DNA from 2 places in the Peribacillus sp. NPDC096622 genome. Region 2 is predicted to be linked to the other one. Evidence: riboswitches for the same ligand, from Rfam matches in the RefSeq annotation. Region 2 holds a riboswitch; the other holds the start of a gene.

Region 1 (10,289 bases), on a different contig from region 2:
CGTTTTTGAAAATTACCGTATTACAAGATTTAATCACCTAACAGGTGCTTTATAGGGGTTGCTGCGGCAGCTCTTTTTCTTATGGCACTAACGGGGCAGGAAAGTTGAAGAGTACTGTTTGATCTTTATTCAACAATTGGGCCATTTTGTTTGAAATTTAGGAGTGAAGAAATGAATAATTTTTTTACAGCATTAACTTATGTAAATAAAATGATTTATGAGTCGAATCACTTAACTGTAAAGTCAGTTCAAGAAGAGAAGCAAAATTCTAAGTATGGTGCTGGTACATTTCAATTATCTTCTAAAACAGTTCGATTCAGAGTTGCGAATATAACCCCTACCAAAGTAGGGCAGTTTGTTGCATTTTGGGAAAAAGACCAAAATAATAAAAATCAACCCTACTTATATGAGGAAGCCCCTGATATTAGTTATAACTACCTTTAAAAATGAAAATGAGTTTGGTCAATTTATTTTCCCAAAAGAAATTCTATTAGAACAGAACATTCTTAGGTCTACTTCAACAAAGGGCAAAATGGCAATAAGAGTTTATCCTAGCTGGGATAGTCCGAGTAGTAATCAAGCGATGAAAACTCAAAAATGGCAGTTACCCTATTTTGTTGACATGTGTAATCCGAATAAATTACCCTTAGAAAAAATATTAGAACTCTATTCTTTTTAATCCTCTGCAATCGGGCGCGATTCTTGAAGAATTTTCGCTTTTCTTAATGAACTAACGGGTGCTTTACTTCAATAAAGAAGGTTGCTAAGGCAGCCTTTTTCTTATTGCACTAACGGGGCAGGTTAGTTGCATAAGAATTTTATGATATTCACTAACGTGCCAGGCTAAATTATCAAATTCAGTATTGTCCTTTTGGGTTAATATTGAGATAAGGTAAGGCTATTGTATGGGGGATGTAAAATGAGCAATTATAAAGTTGGTTATCAATGTAAATGTTGTGGAAATTATCACGATGAACTTCCCTTGAGTTATGGAAGTCCTGTTCCTGATTACTATGAGGAAGTACCATTCGAAGAACAAGAAAAACGAATAGAGATGAATGAAGATGTGTGTATAATTGATGATGAATATTTCTTTATTCGTGGATGTATTGAACTTCCAGTAATGGATGGGGAAGATCCTTTTATTTGGGATGTTTGGGTTTCATTAAGTGAAACAAATTTTGACAAAATGATGGAGTATTGGGAAGTTGAAGGCAGAGAAAAGGATTTGAAACCAATGTTTGGTTGGCTGCAAACTTCTATTCCTTGTTATCCTGAAACACTAAACTTAAAAACAATGGTTCACACTCGTCCAATAGGTTTACGTCCTTCTATAGAATTAGAACCAACAGAACACCCATTATCCATAGAGCAAAGAAAAGGAATTGGATTTAAAAGAATAAAGCAGATAGCAGAAGATTTGTGTAAAGTAGAAGAAAAATAATATCTCTGCATAATGAACTAACGGTTCGTTAGCGTAGGCTCGGAGCTGTCTTAAAAGGCAGCTTTTTCTTTAAACAACTAATGGGGCAGGTTAGTTGAAGAAGTTTTCTCGATATGTACTGTTTCCCAAAGTTATTTGTTACAGCTACAATAATGGTGAACCACAATGAGAAATTGAGAAGGAGCTTATGCAGATTGAATCTTATTAAATATTTTGGAGTCCAATTTATTCTATTTAATGTAATAATCCTAACAGGGTTTTACTCAGATAGTTACATAAGCAAGCCATTTACTTACACTGATTTAATAGCAATAATTATTCATTTTGCTATACTAATCGTCGTGTTAAATGGATACTTTAAGCTAAAAGAACGTCTAATGCCTATTCATTTATTTAATAGAGTGTTACTTTCTTTGTTAGCTTTTGTTTTTACCGTTATTTTTATAGAGATTTTAACAGGAGAATGAGATTTTACCTCTAATGAACGGTGCGTTAGCTGAAGATCGGAGCTTTCTTTAAGGCAGCTTTTTCTTATAGAACTAAAGGGGCAGTTTAGTTCAAGAAGCGTAATTTATTCGTACTGTGAATTAATTGCAATACATTTTGCTACCACTCTTTATGAAATGGTAATATTTAATGCTGAGGTGGTGTTTATGAAAAAATTATATTTGATCCCTATTTCTATACTTCTTGCAGCTCCATTGTCATCGTTTTTTAGTGCTTCAATTGATAGTTTAATATCTTTAAATGAAGATCTTCCAAAAGATGAATATTTCCCTTTTTTAAATGGAGTAATTATTGGCACAATATATGAATTAGCAATATATTGCATTATTGGTATTCCTGTAACTCTAATTATTGATACCATAACTTATTTTGTGGGTTTACATACAAACTTAAAAGTATATCTTTTACAATTTTCTTTGTATACTATTTCTGCAATCACTCTTGCCTACATATTAGACTCTGATAATTTTTGGGCTTATTTAACGGTAGGAATAGCAGTACATACCTATTTTCATATATTGTTTTTTTTGAAAAAAACTAATAGCAAACCTTAAACAGAATCTATGACGAAATATTGGTCAACTCTTCTTATAGAACTAACGGGTGCGTTAGTTTATTAAGGAAGACAAAAAGATCAGCGTTTTTTATAAAAGAATAATCCAATTCAATAGTAGTATAAGGGCATGTTTTGATAATCTATTTTCAAAACATGCCCTTTGTATTTATTTATCAAAGTTTTTTGTATTAGTTTGATCAAACTTTGTTTCAAATCTACAATAAGATAGATTTTAATAGGTTATTGGACGTAGAATAATGAACAGGGTTTTATGACGTGAATAGTGACAAAAAAAGAGTTTCATGACATGTGTTCAAAAAGGACGAGTTTTGGAACAAATAATAAAATGTGTGCTTTTTAACTTTGTTCAGCAATCGGGCCATTTAATGGAATAAGACTTCCGAACAAAAATGGATTTACAATTAAAAAAAGAAAAATTAGCCAAAAATATTGTTAAAATCAATATTATTATGTAAAATTTTCTTATAAAACAGACTATGTGTTACTGGCGTAAACATGGAGGACCATGAGGAAGCACATAGATAACGGCCGTACGCCTGGGCAAAGTATTTGAACATGAGTTCAAATACTTTTTTTATTTTAGAAAGGGGATCTTTAAGTGAAAGAGATTAGTTTACGGTACGGAATGAATCCAAATCAGAGTAAAGCTAAAGTTTATGTTGCAGAGAACGGGCCTATTAAAATCTTAAACGGAGAAGCCAGTTATATTAATTTTTTAGATGCTTTAAATGCTTTTCAACTGGTTCGAGAGCTTCGACAAGCCACTGGTCAACCAGCAGCAGCATCCTTTAAACATGTCAGTCCAGCAGGTGCAGCTGTGTACTCTCCACTGAATGATTTACTTGCTAAATCTTATTTCATTGAAAATATGGAACTTTCTCCATTAGCTGTTGCTTACGTAAGAGCACGAGGAACAGATAGGATATCTTCATTTGGTGATTGTGCTGCTTTTAGTGATGAAGTTGATGTAACTGTAGCAAACCTTCTAAAAACAGAGGTTTCTGATATCATTGTTGCACCAAGTTACAGTCAAGAGGCATTAGAGATTTTGAAACAGAAAAAGAAAGGAAAGTATTTAATCTTAGAAATTGATCCAAACTATGTGCCTGCTCCAATTGAACAAAGAACGGTATTTGGAATTACCTTAGAACAAGAAAGAAATGATGTACAGATCGGAAAAGAAGTTTTTGACAATATTGTTACGACACAATGTGATATTCCTGATAGAGCCAAGCAAGATCTTCTTGTTGCCCTTATTACATTGAAATACACACAATCAAACTCTGTTTGTTTCGCTTTAGATGGTCAAACAATTGGAATTGGTGCTGGGCAGCAATCACGTATTCATTGTACAAGATTAGCAGCTGAAAAGGCAGATAACTGGTGGTTAAGACAACATCCAAGGGCACTTAATATGAGGTTCAGAGAAGGAATATCTCGTGTAGAAATGAATAATGCGATTGATGGATGGCTGAATGATAATATTACTGAGGCTGAAAATCAACAATGGAAACAATGTTTTCAAGAAGTCCCTGAAAGGCTAAGTAAGAGTGAGAAACAGCAATGGTTAAAAAGATTAAAAGAAGTTTCTTATGCTTCCGATGCTTTTTTACCGTTCCGAGATAATCTTGATCGTGCTGCTCAAAGTGGAGTTAAATATGTTGTTCAAACAGGTAATTCTATACGAGACGATCAAGTTGAACGAGCAGCAAATGAACATGGAATGGTCATGGCACATTCAGGCATTCGTGTATTTCATCATTAAGCTATGAAGGAATATAATTAAGGAGAAAGAGCCTTTTAATAGGGGCTACTTCTCTTATCCGATAATTGTGTTTATGTAAAATAGGCAAACGAAATATGTTATTCTTATTCCGTAATCGGGCGCGATTCTTAAAGAAGTTTCGCTTTTCTTAATGAACTCCCATGAAAATTAAAAAAGCTCAAAATCCAGAAAAAATCACAACAAAATAGACCCAGTAAAAACGCTTTTTAAAAAAAGGCAAGCCTTATGAGTAATCTGATTGAGTTTGGTAAATCGCTAAACAAAAACCTCCAATCATAGCAAAATAAGTAGAGGCTAGCGCGACGACCAAAAAAGGATTAATCCCCCATGAGTGCTACCCATAAAGGGCACGACAGTCGGTGGTACACCGTGGTCGTCGGAGTCAGACTAACGGATGGGCTCAAAGGCACCATAGTTCAACGACCTTCTTCGCCAGCCATTAAAACATTATCGACATAGAGAGCAATTTTCATTCTCTGTGGTGAAGCGCTGATTTTTGCGCTTCATGGATGGCTAACGGGGCAGTTTAGTTGAAGAAGGAATTGAAGAAACAAAAAGAAAATAGGTATTGTTAGTTAAAATGATTTTTATAGAAAGAAGGATTAATATGGCATATTGCAAAGTTCGCCAAGCCGAAATATATTATGAAGATTTAGGAGAAGGTAAACCAATTTTAATGATACACGGTTATTCTCCGGACCATCGATTAATGAGTGGTTGTATGGAGCCTATATTTACCAAGAGGGAGGGGTGGCGACGTATTTATATTGACCTACCTGGAATGGGATTAACAAAAGAATATAACGAAATAAGTAGTTCTGATGAAATGCTGAATGCTGTTTTAGATTTTATTCAAGCTGTAATTCCTAACCAAGAGTACGTAATTGTTGGGGAATCTTACGGTGGCTATATAGCTAGAGGCATTATTGAGAAGCATCAAGAACAAATACTCGGTGCAGCATTTATATGTCCTGTTATTATTCCTCTTCCAGAAAATAGAACAGTTGAGAAACATAAAATATTGAGAATGGATGAAAAGTTTATTGGAAATTTATCAAAGGATGAATTAGAAGATTTTAGAAATAACAACATTGTACTTGATGAGTACACATGGTTAAGGTACAACAAAGAAATTCTAAGTGGTTGTAAAATTGGAGATGAAAAGTTTCTAAATAAGGTTAAGAATAAATATGGATTTTCTTTTAAGATTGACCAGTCTGATTTTATTAAACCCAGTGTATTCCTGTTAGGAAGACAAGACTCTTCGGTTGGATATAAAGATGCTCTTGACATAGTAAACAAGTATCCGCGAGGAACATTTGCTGTATTGGATATAGCAGGTCACAATTTACAAATTGAACAACCACAACTTTTTAGTACTCTATTAAATGAATGGTTGGATAGAATTGAAGAGTTCCAAAACTAATACTTACGCAGTAAGTGAAGTTTGTGAAATATTGTACTTAAACTAACGGGTGCGTTAGTTGATTAAGGATCACTAAAAACAATCAAAGTATTTTATAAAAACTGAATACTTAATCACAAGAAAAGAATCCATTTTGACAACCTTTTTTCAAAATGGATTCTTTTTATTTACGCTAATATGGGGTTCAAGAGGACCTTTTGATCAATCTTTATTTCAAAGCTAAACTTTTCAGCTCCTTTTTATTTTTGCGATTATACTACTTTTTTGGGTCCCGGTAGCAAAACGCAGAAAACATACGCTAAGCATTATTCGACATTGAAAAGCCGAGTTTTCCTACTTTAAGGAGCAAACTCGGCTTTTCAATGTCTAGGCTCTACATCTAAAATATTGGCGGTACCCTTTTACAATTTTATTACCCTTAACTAAAAGGTCTATATTCTACCACCGAAGATAATTTAATTAATGTAGAAGGTTCTCCATAAGCTAATGACGAATCAATAAATTCTTCAAGCGATTGAACTGACTCCGTTACGATTTTTACTAAATAACTAAACTGTCCTGCTAATCGATGACATTCAACTACGTTATGATTTTTTTTACAGAAATCCCTAAATGATTTTCCTTGTTTCGTATCAAATAAAATAAAGGCAGTTACACTTTTATTTAGCTTTTCAGTATCGATAATAGCTCTATATCCTTTTATTACCCCTTTATCTTCAAGCTTTTTTACCCTTTCATTTACAGCAGGAGTTGAAAGTCCAACTTTTTTCCCTAGTTCTGTCATAGATATTCGAGCATTTTCTTGAAGTAGAATTAAAATACTTTGATCAATTTCATCCAAGGTAGCATCGTCCTTTGACATTATATTTTTAAGAAAAATTGTGAAATTAAAATAAATAATAAAGTATTAAACAAAATAAGCTTAATATATCTATGTATTTAATACAATATGTAATATAAAATAGTGTTTAGTATTCTATATTGGAATAAAATACCTTTAGGGAGTGATTTAATAGTGAATAGTTTTTTTCAGAATGATATTATTTTAGAAAATTCAAAAGTATTACTTGTTCCTTTTACCTTAGAGTATAAAGAACCTCTAAAAGAGGTTGCTTTTGATGAGTCTCTATGGACATACATGGGTTTATTTATTCGTACAGAAGAGGAGTTAGATGAGTATATACATTCAACTTTAAATGAAAAGTTAGAGGGAAAGTCATATCCATTTATTATTATTGATAAAGAAACAAAAAAAATTGTAGGTAGCACAAGACTTGGGAATATAAATTTTCATAATAAGAGATTAGAAATAGGTTGGACTTGGTATGGGACAAAATTTCAGGGAACAGGAATAAACAAAGCTTGTAAATATGAATTATTAAAATATGCTTTTGAAAATATGAACTTTAACAGAGTTCAATTTAGTGCAGATATAGACAATATTAGGTCTCAGAAAGCAATTCTAAAACTTGGAGCTAAGCAAGAAGGGATCTTTCGTAGCAATTACATAGATCAAAATGGAAATAAAAGAGACGATGTTTATTTTAGTATTATCCAAGAGGAGTGGAATGATATTAAAAAGAAATTCTTCAGCGAATTTGAATAAGTAAGTTAACACTTTTTATTTCCCATTGGTTATTATTTCTACTTTTATTGATAAATCTTATGGAATTAGTTTTATGTTCCTATTCACCCATACCTAGTACAGCAGCAAGAAAAGATAGGGTGACAAAAATCCTCAACCAATTCTCTTTTGGATGAGGATTTTTATTAACTCTTTGCTAATTCACGAATGATTTGACTAATTTCATGTATTCCCTTTTTAAGATCTGTTAATGAGGCATACGCATAGGATATACGTAGATAACGGTCCGATTCTTGACCATAAATATTACCTGGATTAAGAAGTATACCCTCAGATAATGCTTTTACATAAAGATCTTTCATGGATAGTTTAGGTAGAATTTTTAGCCAAATAAAAAATCCTCCCTTCGGTACATTCCATGTTGTTATATCTTTTAAATGAGTTTCTAAAACATCCAAAACAACTGCCCTCCGTATTTTTAGTTGTTCTTTTACATCTTCAAGGTGATGTTGATATAGACCACTTGATAACCATTCAGCTGCAACCCTTTGAGATAACGAACTAGAACCGTAGTCGGTTTGCATTTTTATATCGGATAATCGTTCAATCACAGGTTCCGGACCAACAATCCAACCGATTCTTAAACCAGGACTCAACGTTTTAGACAAACTGCCAAGATACAAAATATGTCCATTCTTATCCTTTGCCTTTAAAGGAAGTGGAGGTGTTTCATCAATCCATAATTCTCGATAAACATCATCTTCAATCATTGGAAGCTGTTCTTTTTCACATACTTCAAGAAGTTCTTGACGGCGTTTTTCTGACATTAATATCCCTGTTGGATTATGAAAACTAGGAATGGAATATAAAATCACTTTACCCTGTTGTTTTTTTGAAGTGAAAACAGTGTTTGGCAAGAGACCTTGTTCGTCCATCGGTAAACCTGTAAGCTTCATCCCAGCTGATTGAAAAACATGTAGAGAATAAAGATAAGAAGGTTTTTCAAGTAAAACGGTTGATCCTCTTTGTAAAAGACCAACTGAAATTAGTTGCAAAGCCTGCAAGGCTCCTGAAACAATTAAAATGGAAGAAGGAGAGGTATTAATCCCCAATGCTTTTAAATAAGTAGTTAATGCTTCACGTAAGGGGAGGAAGCCTTTTGGGTCTTCATACCCGAAAGGTTCCATTTTGTCAGATACTTTCCCCATAACGAGCTTCATTGTTTCTAAAGGAAATAGATCTTTGGAAAGTTCTCCTTTACTAAGCTGAATAAAGTTTGTGTTTGATTCGGCTTGATTAATCTCTTGAACTGTTGCTTGACTCGGTTTGTGTAATCCTGATTTGACATGTTCGTTCCAATCAGGCGGAGGATTTGTGGCTATTAATGTCCAAGTATTATTAACTACGACTGTTCCCATTCCCATCTTACCCTCAATTAACCCGTCAGCCATTAATTCTTCTAAAGCAGTGATGACAGTGCTCCGATTTACTTCAAATCTCTTAGCTAATATACGCTGGCTTGGAATTTTGCTTCCGATTGGCCATTCCCCATTTGCAATTTTCTCTTTAATATAATCGACAATTTGTTGATATTTTGGATATTGTTTATTTGGTTTCACTCATTTAAAACCCCTTTACATTCTATTTTTAATCCAAAGTGGTTGGGTTAAAAATTACCAAGCTGGTTGAGGACATTTTATCAAATACTGATTAATATTAGAAATAATCGGAACCAGAAATAATATTGGTTGGTTCCTTATTCTAAGGATGTGTTCAAATGGCAAAAAAATGGGGTTTTAATGTTATTGTCGCCTATGGTCTTGCGATTTTTCTATGGGCTTCAGCTTTTCCTGGTATTCGGGTTGGATTAGAATACTATACACCTGAACATCTTGCCCTTTTTCGATTACTAGTTGGTTCTATAGCTCTCGTAGTAATTGCTATACTCACTCGTATGCGTTTACCTGAATTAAAGGATACTCCAGCTATTTTATTGTTAGGATTTTTAGGTTTCACGGTTTATCATACAGCTTTAAACGTTGGAGAGAAAACGGTTAGTGCTGGTGCTGCAAGCCTAATTGTTTCTATGACTCCTATTTTTTCTGCTCTATTAGCCGTTTGGTTTATGCGTGAACGCTTTGGGTTTATAAGGTGGATTGGATCTATTATAAGTTTTCTGGGAGTTATCTTGATATCGTTTGGAACAGGAGATCACTTTGAATTTAACACTACAATTTTGTTTATTCTCTTAGCATCCTTTTCAGAAAGTTTATACTTCGTTTTTCAAAAGCGTTATTTAATAAAGTATGGATTTCTTGCTTTTACTACCTATACGATTTGGGCAGGTACATTTTTTATGCTTTTCTATCTCCCAGGACTAGGTCAGGAAATAATAAGTTCCTCTATAGAATCTACCCTTAGCATTTTGTACTTAGGTCTCTTTCCTACGGTTATTCCTTATCTTGCATTAGCATTTGTTACATCTCGAGCAGGAGCTTCAGAGGCAACGAGCTCCCTTTACCTAACACCAGCTCTTACATTTGTGATTTCTTGGGTTTGGCTTGGAGAGGTGCCGACTACCCTTTCTGCTATAGGAGGAATCATAACGCTATTTGGAGTTTTATTCATTCATATCCAAGGAGATAAATTACTGAAAAGAGTAAAACGAAATATAAAAATAGAAGGTTAATTCATTATTGAGTCCAGAAAGTCATGATTTTCGTTCCCTTAACCCTTACCTAAAACTAATTCCCTTTTCGCAAACCCATTTACGTTAAAGGGAATTAGCTTAAAGTAAGGAAAAGAACTATTTTGCTACCCAAAAATGTCTTAACGTGGGTTTTACGTCAAAATGTTGGTGCTACCCTGACGGTACCCCATTTATAAAATTAAACTTGTGCAATGGAGAATTTGGAAAAAATAACAATCATTAACATTTAATGTTATAATTTAATTAGAATAATA
Region 2 (10,289 bases):
GCTCTTTTCGCTTCGTATTAATATCATTGAATAGCTGTCTTTCTTCATGCGTTTCCAGGTTTAAATAGATTTGAATCGTGACTGGATAGGTCTTTAACTTATCAATTTGATTTTGGAGCTTTGCCGCTTCGGAAAAGTTACCGATCTCCTCTTCCGTTTCCTTCCGTGCCCTTAAGTGACTGATGGCTGAAATGAGGGCGTAGGTCCTGTGCTGACCGTCAAGTATGTATATTTTACTTCCTGGTGGCAGTTCCCCGCCCACGGGCACTTCTTTGATCGCTCCCCTGCTCGAGAAGATGAATGGGGAAAAGTAAAAGTCACCTTCCGATACAGAATCGATGATGAACTCCCTGATTTCAGTCCTTCGATTGAGATCGAGCTTTCTTTGAACCGCCTCATCTACTTCGAATATCGCCTCCAATGTCGAGAATTGAATCTGCGAGATTAATATTCTTTTCCCGAATTGGGTAAGGCTGTTTCCGGCTATCGTCACTTTCATTTCTTGATATGTCATTCATTTCACCTCTCTGCGACCATTATCCTATTTTATGCTTTTTTTGTAAAACCGCTCTAGTTTTGCCTCTTTCAAAATTCGTTCCCTTTTGTGACTGTTTTACCTGTTTGATTGGCTAACTCTTTACAAAATCTCATCAAAGGGCTATACTCTCTAATTTCCGTTTTAAATTTGCTACTCTAAATCGCTATTTTCTTGTTATTTTGTGTCCATTTAGAGAACAAACAGCCAAAATCCATATAAAAGTGAAATGAAATGACATTTTTGTGAAGTTTTACGACTCGTCAAAAAAAGTCTATCTGAATGATAGACTTTTTTGCCGTGGTTATTCTGCCATCTTTATTTCAATTGCTAAATTCCGTAAATAATCCAATAAGGGCCGAACTTCCTCTGGAGCCGTTATGTCAGTAAATGAGAAAGATTTCTTCTTCTTTTCATCTGCTATAACCAGCTGGTATGAAAATGAGTCGAACCCTTGCGTTTTTACCATTTTACTTTGGGCAGTATTAGGAAGGTCAGCTGTTTTCATTAAGTTCTGTAATTCCTCATTCTTCTCTTTCGACAATTCATCTGTATCTACCTCGAAATTCAAGTCGAGGTTGGCAAATCCCCCTATGCAGCTAAATTTGATATGCATGGTAGATGAAGCCTCCTATTCATGGAATATGACTACTCAGGCAGTCCAACCGCTTTAAAAGCATTTTCAATTGTCTTGATGGCCGTTTTCGTAACATCTCCGCTATCAACAAGTTTTTGCGCTGCTTTGATGACGATTTGCACGAATTGATTGAAATTCGCCGTCGCAAATAAATTCTGCATCGCATTGAACCAGATCAAGGCCGCTTTGTCCGTTCCGATTTCCATCGATACTAGATAAAAGGCTTTGTTTGGTATGCCGCTATTGATATGGACCCCATGGTTATCGCGTTCTCCTTTATAGAAGTTCTTCATATGATCAGGCTGAATATCTTTACCCATTAACTTATTGTCAAATGCCGTACCTGGCGCTTTCATCGAACGGAGGGCCTGCCCTTTCAGTGTCGGTCCCATTATATCAGCACCGATTAGCCAATCGGCATCTCCTGCAGTTTGCTTTAAATGGAATTGTTTTATGGCAACTCCAAATACATCTGAAAGATGTTCGTTCAAAGCCCCGGACTGACCTTCATACTCCAATCCACTTGTGAACTGCGTAACCCCATGTGTCAATTCATGTCCAATTACATCGAGTGAATTGGCAAAATTGCTAAAGATGACCCCATCGCCGTCACCAAATACCATTTCATCTCCGTCCCAATAAGCATTCGTGAATTTATTGCCATAATGAACGTTTAGAATGAGATCAAGGCCTTGGTTATCAATTGAATTTCGGTGCAGGACATCCTTGAAATAATCGCGCACAACTCCGCTATAATCATATGCAGCGTTAACAATAGGATCTGCACTTGATCGGTCTCCTTCTTTCCTAGCCTCATTCTCCCGGAGTTTCGTTCCTCCCTTGCAATCGTAAACATGGCGGGCAGATTCACCACGACGTCCAGATCCTGCATCGGTTAAAGCGACAACACCGTCAATATCGTACTCTTTCAAAATTCTGCGCCTGCGCATTTGACGGCTTTTCGCTAAACTGATCCGTGCTTCTTCCACTTCATTTTGTGCCAAATTCTCAAGAATATAGTTAGGTACGATGAAACACTGACACTTGAATTTGGAACAACCTTCTTTATGCATTTTAGTCACTCCTTCATGTTTTTTTACGATCTATTACAATTCTTTTTTCAAGCTGCTTCCCTTAACACGGTCTTCATGTTCATTAGCCGTTTATCTGATCCGTTCATATTGTGATCTTGCTGCTCTTCCTATCTTCAACACATTTCTATAGACTACTTTCGCCACAACTACCCCATTTCCCTCCATCCCTTCCTGCCCTACTGCTTGCTAACTCTTTCTCAGGAAGTTTACTCCTTAGTCGCCAGTTGTTTTTCTTAGTCGATATGACTTATTTAATCTTTAACAAACACAAACTTCCTTTTTTTAAATGAATTTCATATTTTTCTCACAATTTTCTTTTATCATCTATATAGTGAATTTAATAGTACGACTCGGAGGTTCTGTATGAATGGAAACTAAACAACCAAACACCTCTCTGTATAGAACAGTATGGAGATGGCATTTTTACGCTGGAATCATTTTTGCACCCTTACTTATTATTCTGGCAGTTACCGGCTCAATCTATTTATTTAAGCCTCAGATTGAACAAGTTCTTTATCAAGACTACCAAGAGGTTACACCGCTAGGAGATAAATTACCGGCATCCCAGCAGATTGAGAATGTGAAAGAACTTTACCCTGAGGCAGTGGTGACAAAGTATCATCCCGGAGACAATGCATCTCGTTCGAGCGAAGTAAGCATCACTTCTAATAATGAGTCTCTTACGATTTTCATAGACCCATATACAGGTAAATCTATTGGAGAGTTAAATGATGATGACAAAATCATGGATAAAATCGAAGAAATTCATGGTGAACTGATGGCTGGCACCTTGGGAGATAGAATTGTAGAGTTGGCTGCGTGTTGGGCAGTTGTGTTAATTGTCTCTGGTCTTTATTTATGGTATCCCCAAAAGAAGCAAAGTCTTTCTGGTGTTCTTCTTCCAAGGCTAAATAAAGGGAATCATATTTTCAGAAGAGATTTACATGCAGTACCTGCCTTTTGGATAACTGCAGGCATGTTATTTTTAATCATGACAGGATTGCCTTGGTCAGGTTTTTGGGGAAGTAATTTTCAGTCGTTAGCCACCAATTCTGGATCTGGGTACCCTCCTTCTGTATGGACAGGAAGTGCTCCAACTTCCTCAATCAAGACAAAAGACATTGCAGATGTTCCTTGGGCAGCAGAAAATTTAGATGTACCTCTCTCAGATATTCAAGGTTTTATCCCAATTTCCATTGATGATGTAGTTACGATAGCGAATCGTGAAGGTATGCATCCAAGTTATAGCATTAATATTCCACAAGAAACAGATGGCGTTTATACATTGTCAGCTTTTCCACCGAAAGCGCAAGATGAAGCGACCATTCATATTGACCAATATTCCGGTGCAGTTCTAGCTGATTATCGTTATGACCATTACGGTTTAATAGGGAAAATAGTTGCTTGGGGAATTACCTTGCACAAAGGGACTCAATTTGGTTTGGTTAATCAGATAATCAGCCTTCTTATTTGTTTAGGAATCCTGCTTGTTGCATTTAGTGGTTTTTATTTATGGTGGAAGCGAAAGCCGAAAAAAGGATTAGGTGCACCAAAAGCTCCTCAAATAAAGAACATGAAACTCTTTCTATTTCTGTTAATAGGTCTTGGAATTTTGTTTCCTTTGGTCGGTTTGTCTCTTATTGTCGTTTGGCTAATTGACTGGTTAATTATTAAAAGGATATCTGTAATCAAAAACTTTTTGAATGCATAATTAGAAATGTAAAGGGTGGCTTTTACCGTGAAAAAAACTATATGTATTTCTTTAATCTTTATTTCCAGCATATTGCTAAGTGCATGTTCACTTGAAAAGGATGTCACTGATCTATACAAAGAAGAAACACCGCTTGAAGCTGAAATAATTATACCAGCATCCTTTTCAGCTAATACACAGGAGACCATGAAGGCTGAACTTACTCAAGGTGGCAAAATGGTTGAAAACGCAGATTTTGTTCATTTTGAGATATGGAAACAAGATGGCTCGCTCAAATATAGTATGGAACAAGCTGAGGAAGAGGGAAACGGTACTTATGCTTTAAGTAAAAACTTTGATAGTGATGGCCTATATTATATAAAAGTACATGCTAGTAACGATGGCTCAATCATTATGCCTCAAAAACAATTCATCGTAGGAAAACTGTCTGAAAGTGAATTGAAATTCTTGCAAAAAGGAATCCGAAAACAAGAAGAAAGTCCTGAACATCATCATTAAAAAATTCATCTGAAATCCGGTCTTCAATTGAAGATCGGATTTTTTCTGGATATTTTTATGAATCTGAGAGAATGCATTTACAGTACTTCACCTTTGTTTATTAAATTATTCTGCTCTTGCTGCATATACTGCTTTAAACAGGGAATCTTCCTCAGAACATAAACAACCTTTAAGGGAGGGCATAGCATTGGTAACTTCACAGGGCACTGCTTCAGTTAGCTTTCCATTCCCATCTGTTTGGGGTATCCACTCTTTCCGATTAATGGATTTTGGAATGAAAACACCAAACAAATTGCATTTGATTCACCTTATGCCACTTTCTCCGGCAACTTAAACATAATTGATGATCAACAGAGTAGAATTCGACATTTCATTCTTCAAGGCCGTTTTCTTATGAAGCCCCCCTCTCTGCAAGCAGGTGAGTCTGGATCGTGGATTGCCACTACTGATATACCCCTGAATCAATTTCCTATGAGCGGTAATGTGTATACCGGGCAATTGCCTCCTGTTGGAGCTTTTTTAACATCGAATATCCTTCATCAGCATCAGAATTTTTCGGGAAGAACAATATAGGGTAATCCATTCTATGTAGAAACATGGGCAATCGTCTCTGTATTTCATGGGGCGATTCTTTTACTTAGAGGAAATTAACAAAAGTCATATTGGACTGACATGTCGCTGGTCGCAATGCTTCCCCTGGACACCGTTTTGCCTAACTCACTAAGTAGATATATATGAGATAGTTATTTTGGCAGATAACTTATGAATCCACTAACTCAAAATGAGTACAGATGGAATATAGATTGACAGCGTTTTCTCTGTACTTCATACTATTGTATTAATAGAAGTGTCTGAATATTTGGTTAATTAGGAGGATGAAACGATGAAATTAGCAGGTATTAAGGATTTTCAAGTGGCTGAAATGCTTGATGTATTAATATTTGAGGGTAAATGGGGGGATGACATGTGACTAAGCACAGAATCCTTTTAACCATTCCAATTTTGCTATATGGAATTTACATATTTGTTGTCATTCAAAACGATAAGAACATTCCACTTTATGTGCATCTTCTATTCGCAATCTACTTGATGTTGTTTGTACATTATGAAGATAACACAGAGGTGAAACAATGACAGATTTTTAATCTTGGAGAATTTCGATGCTAAGCAATACGTGATGGAAAGGCGGTTTGACTTCAACTGAATGTATCGAGCTTACCGGCACGACCCGTACCAGACAGAGTTCGTTGTGATCCCTATGTTCTTAACACGTGAGCTAGTTTAATATGATCACCCCAATAAGTAGCTTTTTTTGTTCAAAAATCATTGATGAAGCCTAAAAAGCCTCAACTCCTTAAAGGAATTGAGGCTTTCACTATTTATTGGTTCCAATTAGATAATACGAGTTGTAACGATGCCTTCGATTTGTTTGATTTGTTCTTCCAAGGCAGGAATGATATCGCCGTTTACTTCACCATCAATGTCGATGATCGTATATGCATATCCCCCACGGCTTCTGTTAACCATGTCTGCGATGTTCAGATTAAAGCTTGATACAGCCAGCGTGATTTGCCCAACCATGTTCGGAACGTTTTCGTGGAAAGTTGCCACACGACGGTTTCCTGTATAAGGAAGGGAAGTATTCGGGAAATTCACAGAGTTCTTGATGTTCCCTGTTTCTAAAAAGTTCTTCAACTGACGAGCTGCCATGATGGCACAGTTTTCCTCTGATTCTAGCGTAGATGCACCAAGATGCGGAATTGGAACGACATTTTTCATTTTCAACACGTTTTCATTCGGGAAGTCAGTAATGAACTTGCCTACTTTTCCGCTTTCAAGCGCAGCTTGCATATCATTTTCATTCACTAGCTCGCCGCGTGAGAAATTCAAGATATGTACGCCCGGCTTCATGATGCTGAATGTTTCTTGGTTAAACATTCCTTTTGTGTCGTCAGTTAATGGAACGTGTACCGTAATATAATCAGATTCCGCAAACAATTCTTCAATTGTCATGGCGCGCTGTACATTGCGGGACAAGTTCCAAGCTGTATCAACAGAGATGAACGGGTCAAAGCCAATGACATCCATGTCCAAATCAAGCGCATCATTCGCTACAAGTGCACCGATTGCTCCTAAACCGATTACGCCAAGTGTTTTTCCCTTGATTTCTTTACCGACGAATTGTTTCTTTCCTGCTTCGACAAGCTTCGGAATTTGTTCTCCTTCGCCTTCAAGCGTCTTTGTCCAAGCCACACCGGCAAAAAGGTTACGAGATGAAGCCATTAGTGACGTCAGCACCATTTCTTTTACAGCGTTTGCGTTAGCACCAGGTGTATTGAAAACGACAATTCCTTGCTCAGTGCATTTGTCGACCGGAATATTATTGACTCCGGCCCCTGCCCTTGCGATTGCTTTTAACTGATCGCCGAATTCCATAGTATGCATGTTAAAGCTGCGAAGAACGATCGCATCAGGGTTTTCACTGTCATTGTCGACTTTAAAATCGCCTTTATTGAATACATTCAGCCCGCTTTCGGCAATATTATTTAACGCTTTGATCGTTTTGACTTTTTCTAAAAGTACTGTGCTCATTTTGTTTGCTCCTCTTTTGAATATGATAGTTTTGAAATTTCAAAATACTTACAAGATTTTTAAGCCCATGAAAATCTGCATCCTTTAAACCTTCACTATCTGTTAATATACAGAAAGAGGCAAGGGATAAAATCCCTTACCTCTGCCCAGGCGAACGGCTACGACACTATGTGTTCCCTCACGGTTATCCGTGTTTCGCCAGTTGCACATAGTCTTTTTCATTTATTTTATTCTATCAAACTATTCAGCAATCTTCAATATCATTTTAAAGGTTTATCTCTTTTTTTGCAGAAGCCACAACTCACTAGAAATATCGACGAAAACTATAGATTTATCTCCGAAAATAGAAATATATCGTTGAAGACTATCTTTTTATTATAACTCTAAATAATAATATGACTAAAAACAAAATGAAAATGATCATGAACGGAATGGACATTGTAAGAAGAGTGACCCATCCGCTTGTCTCTTTATCTTCTGGCGTAACCTCAATTTTTTCTATATCCTCTGCAGCATTATTGATTCTATCTAGCGAAATTTCACTATTTGGAACAGACGAAATAAAGTATTGATCCTTTTCATAACCTGTTAGCCGACCGCTTATTTCAATAACACTTTTTTGCGGCACCAACTTTATAGATGTCACTTTTCCATCCTCTAAAGTTGCAAAAAATTCATCTTCAGTTAATTTCTCAGTCGGTTCATTGTCATCATTACAAACTAGCACAATCCCCAAGATAACTAGGAAGATTATTAAATAAAATATTTTACTACGGAAAATCTGCTTCATCTCATACCTTCTCCCACATTAAACAAACTACAGGAAATAGTATCGTATAAAGTTAATTATTAACAATCAGGCTATTGTTTTTATTAGCCAGTCACTTGTAAAATGGATAATATTAGTAAAAAATAAGAAATATAGCAAACTTAAAAAAGGAGGAACCACTATGCTAATAAGAGAGGCAACGCTTGCAGATGCGGAAGGGATAGCAATCGTCCATGTGGATTGCTGGCGAACCACTTATAAAGATATAATGCCGAGTGATTTTTTAGATGAAATTTCTTATGAGAAAAGGAAAGACATATGGATAAAGAATATAACAAGTGATGAAAAACATGTTTATGTCGCAGAAAATAACGAGGGAAAAATAGTGGGATTTATAAGTGGGGGGAAAAGGGAAAAAAATAAGGTTGAGGATTCGGGTGATTTAACTGCGATATATATCCTCGAAAATTCACAAAGAATGGGCATAGGTAAGAAACTCATCAAAGAATTATTCTTTAAATTCGAAGAACTGGGATTCAAGACAATTTTCGTTGAGGTGCTTGAAGATAATAAATCCCGATACTTCTATGAGGCATTTGGTGCTGAATTGCTTAAAACGGAAAAAATCATAATGGCTGGTGCTGAATTGAATCTATTGGTTTATGAGTGGAGAGATATTAGCCGAGTATTATTATGAATGAACTTCAGCTAAGATCGCTTACTCACTAAAAAAGGCACAGTCCTTCGTGAAGGATTGTGCCTTGCATTTGATTTAATCTTGATTAAATCCGCTTTCGTCCATGTAAAATACTTCCCAAGAATGGCCGTCGATATCCAGAAAACTCCAACCGTACATAAAACCATGATCAATGGCTTCATTGAAGGGCTTTCCGCCAACATCCAGTGCCCTATTCACGATTTCATCGACTTCTTCCTTACTTTTAACGGACAGGGCGATGATGGCTTCCGTACTCGCTGCAGAATCAGGGATTTCCTTCTTGGTAAACGTTTTAAAGTACTCTTCCACCAATAACATGACATATATGGACTCGCTGATAACCATGCATGTCGCATTTTCATTGGTCATTTGCTCGTTAAACTCAAATCCGACCTTTGTGAAAAATTCTACTGAGGCATCCAAATCTTTTACAGGCAAGTTTACAAAGATCTTTTCTGCTTGAATTCCCATCCAATCACCCTCACTTGATTTATTTGTTCACTCACCTACTATTCGCTGCATTTTTCGATTTTCCTGCTTGCAGCCTAAAAGGAGAGATCATCATGGAAGCTTCCTTTCACTTCAAATAAACACTCATAATCTCTGTATCGTTAATAGTTGCTTGGGTACTATTTGTTTTTTCCAGTTTTTCAACCAGCTCGCCATTCGTGACAACGATCGGAGTTACGATGCTTGGAGCTTTGGATTTTAGAAAATCGATATCAAATGTCACAAGCTTATCCCCTGCTTTTACCCTTTGCCCTTCTGCGACATGGACTTCAAATCCCTCACCTTCAAGGTTAACTGTTTCCAATCCAATATGAATCAACAATTCTATGCCATGCTTCGTGCGGAGGCCTAGTGCATGTTTAGTATGAAAAACCTGGATCACTTCTCCATCGATTGGAGATACGACCAACCCCTCTTCAGGAAGAATCGCTATTCCGTCCCCCATCATTTTACCGGAGAACACCGGATCCGGAACATCTTCAATATTTATTACTTGTCCATTTATAGGAGCAAGCAGTTGTTCCACACTTTCTTTTTTACTGAATAATTTTTTGAACATAATATTTCCACCTTTCTCTTTCGGTCTTGAATCCTTGCAGCTCATACCCTCATATGTTAAATATTTCGTGAATTCTGATAATAATCGATGTTATTTTTTCTTTGGGATTTGCCTTCTGCTGTTTTCTTTTTGTTCGCTTCCACTCTAAATATAACCATCTCGGTTATTAATTCATAAGGAATTGGCTTGTTTATTGGAAACTGAACGGCCCCTTTTGAACATTTATATTCAGATAAAGCAGATTCAAAAGCAGAGATTGCGTTAGGCGTTGGATAGAATCCTATATGCTTTTTATAGGCAGCGAAATGTACCAGATTTCCATATAAACCAAAGGTAGTCATTTGATAGCTTATCTTCTCTTCTGCATCCTTTATGACTTTTCTTAACGTTTTTAAAATCTCCTGAACTTCTTCGGGAAATTGTATTATGTATTCATCAGAGAATGAAATGTATTGATTCCCTCCATCATTTCTCCTTTCATACATCCAAACTACAATACTCTTATTATAACATTATCCACCCCACTAACCCGTGGATGGAATCCCTTTTGTATTTCGCTAACCTATATTTTTAAAAACTCTTCCATTCTATTCATTACACCTTCCAGCATGGTAATCGACCTTGAGGCATTCAAAGGTTCAATATCCAAGGAATGATTTGCATTCG

The links. Region 2 has a riboswitch for ZMP and ZTP ahead of ACIQYG_RS12050 (phosphoglycerate dehydrogenase). Riboswitches for the same ligand answer to the same signal wherever they lie in the genome.
Positions count from the first base shown of each region.
Region 1: linked by a shared signal. The riboswitch ahead of ACIQYG_RS25510 (phosphoribosylaminoimidazolecarboxamide formyltransferase) and the one ahead of ACIQYG_RS12050 (phosphoglycerate dehydrogenase) in region 2 are both predicted to bind ZMP and ZTP.

Region 1 is NZ_JBIWES010000030.1:12,781-23,069, forward strand. It holds gene ACIQYG_RS25490 (MepB family protein) at 172-444, shown strand; gene ACIQYG_RS25495 (MepB family protein) at 407-679, shown strand; gene ACIQYG_RS25500 (DUF2199 domain-containing protein) at 920-1,444, shown strand; gene ACIQYG_RS25505 (hypothetical protein) at 2,098-2,505, shown strand; ZMP/ZTP riboswitch at 2,999-3,077, shown strand; gene ACIQYG_RS25510 (phosphoribosylaminoimidazolecarboxamide formyltransferase) at 3,127-4,293, shown strand; gene ACIQYG_RS25515 (alpha/beta fold hydrolase) at 4,922-5,740, shown strand; gene ACIQYG_RS25520 (Lrp/AsnC family transcriptional regulator) at 6,159-6,581, opposite strand; gene ACIQYG_RS25525 (GNAT family N-acetyltransferase) at 6,756-7,346, shown strand; gene ACIQYG_RS25530 (aminotransferase-like domain-containing protein) at 7,511-8,944, opposite strand; gene ACIQYG_RS25535 (DMT family transporter) at 9,103-10,014, shown strand.
Region 2 is NZ_JBIWES010000005.1:195,933-206,221, forward strand. It holds gene ACIQYG_RS12020 (DNA sulfur modification protein DndB) at 1-514, opposite strand, end outside; gene ACIQYG_RS12025 (protealysin inhibitor emfourin) at 840-1,151, opposite strand; gene ACIQYG_RS12030 (M4 family metallopeptidase) at 1,184-2,245, opposite strand; gene ACIQYG_RS12035 (PepSY-associated TM helix domain-containing protein) at 2,634-3,977, shown strand; gene ACIQYG_RS12040 (FixH family protein) at 4,005-4,475, shown strand; gene ACIQYG_RS12045 (hypothetical protein) at 5,442-5,609, shown strand; gene ACIQYG_RS12050 (phosphoglycerate dehydrogenase) at 5,868-7,067, opposite strand; ZMP/ZTP riboswitch at 7,205-7,283, opposite strand; gene ACIQYG_RS12055 (ATP-dependent metallopeptidase FtsH/Yme1/Tma family protein) at 7,432-7,857, opposite strand; gene ACIQYG_RS12060 (GNAT family N-acetyltransferase) at 8,018-8,533, shown strand; gene ACIQYG_RS12065 (VOC family protein) at 8,609-9,025, opposite strand; gene ACIQYG_RS12070 (PTS sugar transporter subunit IIA) at 9,132-9,623, opposite strand; gene ACIQYG_RS12075 (iron chaperone) at 9,680-10,108, opposite strand; gene ACIQYG_RS12080 (alpha/beta hydrolase) at 10,186-10,289, opposite strand, start outside.